2 regions of the Pseudarthrobacter sp. LMD1-1-1.1 genome follow, and region 2 is predicted to be linked to the other one. Evidence: riboswitches for the same ligand, from Rfam matches in the RefSeq annotation. Region 2 holds a riboswitch; the other holds the start of a gene.

Region 1 (3,393 bases), on a different contig from region 2:
ACTACAGCCAGGCATGGACCCGCGGGATGACGGCCAAGCTGGGACTGGACAGCGTCGATGAAAACGGCGCCGGGGCCCTGGTGGATGATGTCCTCGACCTTCTTAAGGACGGACCCGTGGACTACACCCTGTTCTTCCGCAACCTGGGCAAAGCGGCCCGCGGGGACCTTCGTCCCGTGCGCGGCATGGTCCTCGACCTGGCCGCCCTCGATGCCTGGCTGGACCGGTGGCAGGCGCTGCAACCTGACCCGGAGCTGATGGACAGCGTGAACCCGGCCTACATTCCGCGGAACCACCTGGTGGAAGAGGCGCTGTCCGCTGCCACCGCCGGAAACCTGGCTCCACTGCAGCAACTGCTGAAGGCGGTCAGCGACCCCTTCACCGAGCGGCCCGGCCTGGAACGCTACCTGCAGGGGGCGCCCGACGACTTCGGCAGCTACATGACCTTCTGCGGCACCTGACCGCAGCGGGCCGCGGGGGCAAAACGACAGGAGGGTGGCAACCGGTATTCCCGGCTGCCACCCTCCTGCTTCGTCCGGGGCCGCCAAGGGCACCGGACAGTGCGAAGACTAGGCTACGCGCACAGCGGAGTAGCCGCCGAGCCAGCTGATGGAGTGCACCTGCGTGTCGAAGCCGTTGACGCCGCCGCTGACAACCTGGCCGTTGCCTGCGTAAACGCCCACGTGGCCGGAGGTGATGATCAGGTCGCCGGGGGCGGGAGCGCCTACAACGGTGCCGTACTGGAAGAACTGGGTGGGGGCCAGGTCGCCCACGGACTTGCCGACGGAACGCAGCGCCTTCTCGACCATGGCGGTGCAATCCTGCTTGACGCCCAGCTGGCCGTAGGCCGAGGCGAGGATCGCTGCGCCGGTGCCGGTGCCGGTGGTTGATGCCACGGGGGTTGCCGAGGCGTAAGACATGTTCATGCCGGTGTTCGCCGGAGCGGTGGCGGCTGCGGCCTGCACGGGTGCTGCTGCAGGGGCCGGCGCCGGGGCTGCGGTGTAGCCTGCGCCCGGAATCTGGATCTGGTCGCCCGGGTAGATGATCGAGGACAGTCCCAGGCCGTTGGCGGACAGCACGTCATTGAGGCTGACGCCGTAGGCTGAAGCGATGGCGCCAAGGGTGTCGCCGGAAACGACGGTGTGGACGTTGCCTGCTGCTGCAGCGGGGGCTGCGGCCGGGGCAGCGGGTGCCGAGGTGGCCTGGACGCCGGTCTGCTCAGTGGTGTCCGGGCCGGATACACCTGCATGGGCCGGGGCGCCGACTCCGAAGGCAATGCCGGACGCTGCAGCAACGGCGAGCGCCGGGCGGCCCAGCGAGCGGGCCTGGGATTTTGCTGTTACGGCGAGGCCCTCGAGCACAATGGAGCGGGCCGGAGTCGCGCGGTGACGGGCTGAAATGGAATTTTTTGACACGGTTGATCGCCTCTCCCATGCCTGCGGGGTGAGCTGTCGGGTTCGGGCTGGAGATACCCGGCCGAAAGCGGCTCCGCGGTAGGCGGAAGCGCATTCGACTTAACCCCTAGGCCACAATATGGCCGTGGAAACTTGGTTCCCCCGTCCCTGCCAACTGGAGCGGTTGGATCCCATGATCAGCGGCAGGGCTCGGCATGCTGACGGGAATGTCCCGTCTGAGAGGGACACCAGTCGACCATAACCCAGGTGCATCGCAATTGTCACATTTGGATAACATACGATGTTCTTCTCTCGCATTGCGCAAACGTCTGGACATTCCAGGGCGTTCCTGGGCGGACCTCTGCTGATACTTTTCCTGTTGAGCACGGTAACAATGTGGAAACAGCAGCCTGCGTTGCGCGGGAATCCGGCGGTAAGCTTCCGGACTATGCCCCTGTTCGTGACCATCGCGAGGCTCCCTTGGCAGGGAGGCCTCCTGGCCCTTGCCCTGGCCGCAGGCACCATGCTGCCGGCGGCGGCCGACGAGCCGCCACCGCCCGGCGGGTATCCCTCCTGGGCGGACGTGCAGGAGGCGAAATCGTCCGAAGCGGCAAAAGCCGCAGAAATCGCCACCATTAATGGACTCCTGACGGACCTTGAGGCGGATTCGGAGGCAGCAGGCGGGATGGCCGTGCGCTCGGCCGCCGACTACGCCGCCGCAGACGCCGCGCTGCAGGCAGCCACCTCCCGCCTGGATACCCTGTCCGCCCACGCCGCCCGTGCCAACGCGGAGCTGGCCCGGCACCGGAAGGACATCGGTGCCCTGGCCGTCCAGTCCTACAAGACCGGCGGTACCAATGCAGGATTCTTCGTCGCGCTGGACGCCCTGGAAACCAACAGCGTCCAGGGGCTCAACCTGGTCAAGCTCGTGGGCGACAAGACTGCCACCCTGGTCGCCAATGCTGCCGCCGCCGAAAAGACGGCCACCGCCCTCACCGAACAGGAAAAAGCCGCCAGGAGCGAGCGGGAACGCCTGTCCGGGGAAGCGAAAGCAAAACTGGACGCCGCACGTTCCGCCCAGGATTCGCTGGCCCGGCGCGTCGCAGAGGAGCAGTGGCACGGCAGCGAGCTGACCGCCCAGCTCGCCACCCTGAAAGGTACGACGGCGGCCATGGAGGGTGAGTACCGCCAGGGCCAGGCCGCACTGGCCGCCTACGAGGCGGCCCAGGCGGCCAAACGTGCCGCCGCTGAGGAGCAGGCCCGCGGGCAGGCGGAGGCTGCAGCCAGGGCGGCCGCAGTGGCAGCCCGGCAGCCAAAGGCGCCCGCACCCGCTGCCGACCCTGGCCAGGCCAATCCGGCACAACCCGGTCCAGCCCCCGGCGCCGTCAGCAATCCCGGCGTCAGCAACCCCGGCCCTCCCGCTCCGGAAGACCCGGCACCGGCCCCGCCAAGCCCTCCCGCCGTCGTCGTGCCTTCTGTTCCCGGCGGTGCGGTGAACGACCCCGCCGGGGCCAAAAGCTACGCGTCCGGACGCCTGCCCGCCTACGGGTGGGGCCAGGACCAGTTCCTGTGCCTGGCCCAGCTGTGGACCAAGGAGTCCAACTGGCTGACCACCGCCACCAATGCCTATTCCGGAGCCTATGGGATTCCGCAGGCCCTGCCCCCGGGGAAGTACGCCAGCGCCGGCGGTGACTGGCTCACCAGCTACCGCACCCAGATCGAATGGGGCCTGGGCTACATCCGCGACCGCTACGGTTCCCCGTGCGCGGCCTGGAACCACTCCGTATCCCTGAACTGGTACTGACTGACGCGTTAGGCTGTCACCATGCCAGATTTCGAACGGTTCCGTGCGCTGCTCGAAGAGGAGCGGGCGCGGCGCCTGGCACTGTTGCCGGCGCTGCGGGCGGACATCGAGGCAGCAAACTCGGCGCGCCAGGATTCCAATGTCGATGATGAGCACGATCCCGAGGGTGCCACCATCGCATTCGAACTCTCACAG
Region 2 (3,393 bases):
GTGCGTAACCGTCCTTGACCTCGACAACATCGCCGGCAGCACCGAGACCGGTGACTTCGTGGGTCAGAATGAGCTTTGCCATGTTAGTTAATCCCTTCCTTAGCCGCGGCCAGCGCCGGAGTAAGGCAGCAGAGCAACTTCGCGGGCGTTCTTGATTGCCTGGGCGATCTTGCGCTGTTCCTGCACCGTGACGCCAGTGACGCGACGGGCGCGGATCTTTCCGCGGTCGGAGATGAACTTGCGCAGCAATGCTACGTCCTTGTAGTCGATGACAGTGATGTCAGCGGCCTTCAAGGGGTTGGACTTTGGTTTGGGCTTACGGAGTTCAGCCTTAGCCATCGTGGAGCTCCTATTCTAGGGAGCCCGTGGATATTGATCCACGGGATGGTGGTGGTCCGACGGCGGCAGTGCCTTGGGTGCGTGGCGCACCCGGGCAGTCCCGGCGCCGGGCCGTTATTTGGGTTTTAGAAGGGAGGTTCGGAATCGGGGCCGTTGCCCCAGCCGCCTGCGTTGGAGACACCGGGCGTAGCCCAGGGATCGTCCTGTGCAGCCTGCTGGTTGCCGCCGCCCCAGCCTCCACCGGAGTTGCCGCCCTGGTTTCCACCAGAGTTGCCTCCTCCGAAGCCACCGCCGCTGTTGCCGCCGCCGAAGCCGCCGCCACCCTGTCCGCCGGAGCGCTGGGTGCGGTTGACCTTGGCATTGGCGTAGCGCAGGCTGGGGCCGATTTCGTCGACCTCAAGCTCGATAACGGTGCGCTTTTCGCCTTCTTTTGTTTCGTAGGAACGGCTCTTCAGGCGGCCGGTCACGATGACGCGCATGCCCTTGGTCAGGGATTCGGCGACGTTCTCGGCTGCTTCACGCCATACGGCAGCGCGGAGGAACAGGGTTTCCCCGTCCTTCCACTCGTTGGACTGGCGATCAAAGGTGCGGGGGGTGGAAGCGATGGTGAAGTTCGCTACTGCCGAACCTGACGGTGTGAACCGCAATTCCGGGTCATTGGTGAGGTTACCGATGACCGTAATGGTGGTCTCGCCTGCCATCTACTGCCTCCTTGTTCGATCCTGGGTGAAGAGTGCGTTTCCTGCGGGGTAAAGAATGAAGACGGTGCTGAATTACTCAGCAACAACCTTCTGCTCTTCGGGGCGGGTGATCTTGGTGCGCATGATGGTCTCGTTAAGAGACAGCTGGCGGTCAAGTTCCTTGGCGGTCTCCGGCTTGGCGGTGAAGTTCACCACGGCGTAGATACCTTCGGACTTCTTCTTGATGTCGTAAGCCAGACGGCGACGGCCCCAGATGTCAACCTTTTCGATGGTTCCACCATCGTTGGTGATGACGTTCAGGAACTTCTGAAGCGACGGCTCAACGGTACGCTCTTCGACCTCGGGGTCGATGATTACCATCAATTCGTAAGGACGCATATGTGAACCCACCTCCTTTGGGCTAAGCGGTTACGGCATTTCCGTAACAGGAGGTTCATTTGCGATTCCATGCAATGCCTTGCCGCCGGAACGGAGGCAGGACGCAGCACAGACTTCAATATCTTAGTGCATTTGGACCCGATAGGCGATTCGCGCTTGACCCAAGGCTAGCCCCGGTGGAGGTGGGCAGCAGCCGCAGGTTCAGCCATGTGGAAAACCCTGCCGTCACTGGCGCCCATACCAATGCACTTTGCCGACAGGGGAGCGCCACGCCAACGCAGTGAGGTCCGTTACCTAATTGTGATTCGCAGACCCTTTTCGTGTACGGTCGTCCGGGGGCCGCCCCCAGCCGGCTCCAGTCCCGGATGCCGCCCAACTCTGCCGCGTCCGTGATTATCACCAGATTCCAGGCAGAGGCGGGGGACCCAAGCGTCCCGGGCACGGCAACGCGCCTGCCCTTGGGGTGAAGCCGCAGCACGCGGCCGAATGCCCTCATTCGAACCCGACAGCTAACTCCGCAGGCGACGAGAGGTAGCATCCCCATGCCCGCACCCCGCAAAGGCAGCGCCAAACGAGCGCACCGTTATCAAAATGAGACAGATCACGCCCGGACATCCCCGGCCTTCAAGTCCGGTGCTCCGGCCCGGGCGCGCCGCCGCTGGCCCCTTGCCGCCGGTCTTGCCGCAGCACTCCTCGGAGCAGGTTCCCTTGGCCTGGGCCTGACCCACGGTGACGGAACCGCTGACGTGGCGCGGGTGGCGAGTGCAGAGGATGCCGGCAGCGCCGCACCCACCCAAACTCCGGACATTCCGGTCCCCGCTCCAACGCCAGTCCCGGCAGTCGAGGCCGCTCCTGCCGCCCCTCCTTCGCCGGCAGAGGCACCGGCACCTGCCCCCGCAGCAGTACCGGCACCCGCTGCCCCTGCCCCTCCCTCCGAAGCACCCATCGCTGTGGCGCCGGCGGCGGCACAGCTGGCCAGCACCGGGACGCCTGCGCCCGCCGGGGTCCCGGGGAACTGGACCATGACCTTCGCCGACGAGTTCAACGGGGCCGGACTGGACACCGCGAAGTGGTCCAGCTGCTGGTTCTCCCCCGGTTGCGGAACGATGAACAAGGTCTCCACCAGCCCGGCGAACGTCTCCGTGGCCAACGGGAACCTGGCCCTGGGGCTCAGCTCATCCACCTCCGGCGGACTGGTATCCACTAACCCGAAGGGCGGGGCGGGGACCGGCTTCCAGTTCACCACCGGCTACGTCGAGGCCAGGATCAAGTTCCCGGGCAACGCCAACGGCCTCTACAACTGGCCTGCCTTCTGGACCACCGGACAGTCGTGGCCGGCCACCGGCGAGAATGACATCGCCGAGGTCCTGCAGGCCAAAATGACCGTGAACTACCACTCCGGTTCCGGCTCCCACAACCAGGGCGGCGTGGGCGGCAACTGGGCCAACGAGTACCACACCTTTGGCCTGCACCGGATGGCAAATTCGTCGGACGTGTACTTCGACGGCGTCAAGGTCAAGTCCTACCCCACCGACGACGGAAATGCCCCGCAGTACATCGTGCTGAATGTCGGCGCCTCCTCCACGAACCCGGCCTACGGCGCGCCGTCCCAGATGATGGTGGACTACGTGCGCGCCTGGCAGTAGCAGCCCACGCACCCAGGTGAAAGGGCGACGGCGGGACCTCCCGCCGTCGCCCTTTTTTGGCTTCCCTCAAGGTTGCCTAAAGCAACCCTCCGGGGACGATGTGATCCAGTACACTCTTGCAATGAAGCTCCTGTACGTGACGGAAAGCGTGCCCAACCGGGATCCGGAACTGGGGGATGGAAGCTCGATGATCCCGTACGAAGTGATCCTGCACCTCCCCCCTGGCGTTGCCGTCACGCTGCTGACTTTCTCGGGTCCTGTTCCGGTTCCGGCAGAGATCAGGAACCGCTGCGATACCGTGTACGAACTGGCCCCGCGCGAAGAACTTT

Evidence for each region. Region 2 has a riboswitch for cyclic di-AMP ahead of MRBLMD1_RS06395 (glycoside hydrolase family 16 protein). Riboswitches for the same ligand answer to the same signal wherever they lie in the genome.
Region 1: another riboswitch for cyclic di-AMP. It lies ahead of MRBLMD1_RS19605 (C40 family peptidase); the one in region 2 lies ahead of MRBLMD1_RS06395 (glycoside hydrolase family 16 protein).

What each region holds. Positions count from the first base shown of each region.
Region 1 is NZ_JBEGHP010000025.1:189,445-192,837, forward strand. Features, by position in the region: gene MRBLMD1_RS19600 (protein adenylyltransferase SelO) at 1-461, shown strand, start outside; gene MRBLMD1_RS19605 (C40 family peptidase) at 570-1,415, opposite strand; cyclic di-AMP (ydaO/yuaA leader) riboswitch at 1,419-1,590, opposite strand; gene MRBLMD1_RS19610 (coiled-coil domain-containing protein) at 1,843-3,198, shown strand; gene MRBLMD1_RS19615 (TraR/DksA family transcriptional regulator) at 3,220-3,393, shown strand, end outside.
Region 2 is NZ_JBEGHP010000012.1:175,001-178,393, forward strand. Features, by position in the region: gene rplI (50S ribosomal protein L9) at 1-82, opposite strand, end outside; gene rpsR (30S ribosomal protein S18) at 100-339, opposite strand; gene MRBLMD1_RS06385 (single-stranded DNA-binding protein) at 465-1,040, opposite strand; gene rpsF (30S ribosomal protein S6) at 1,113-1,418, opposite strand; cyclic di-AMP (ydaO/yuaA leader) riboswitch at 1,806-1,957, shown strand; gene MRBLMD1_RS06395 (glycoside hydrolase family 16 protein) at 1,961-3,064, shown strand; gene MRBLMD1_RS06400 (glycosyltransferase) at 3,186-3,393, shown strand, end outside.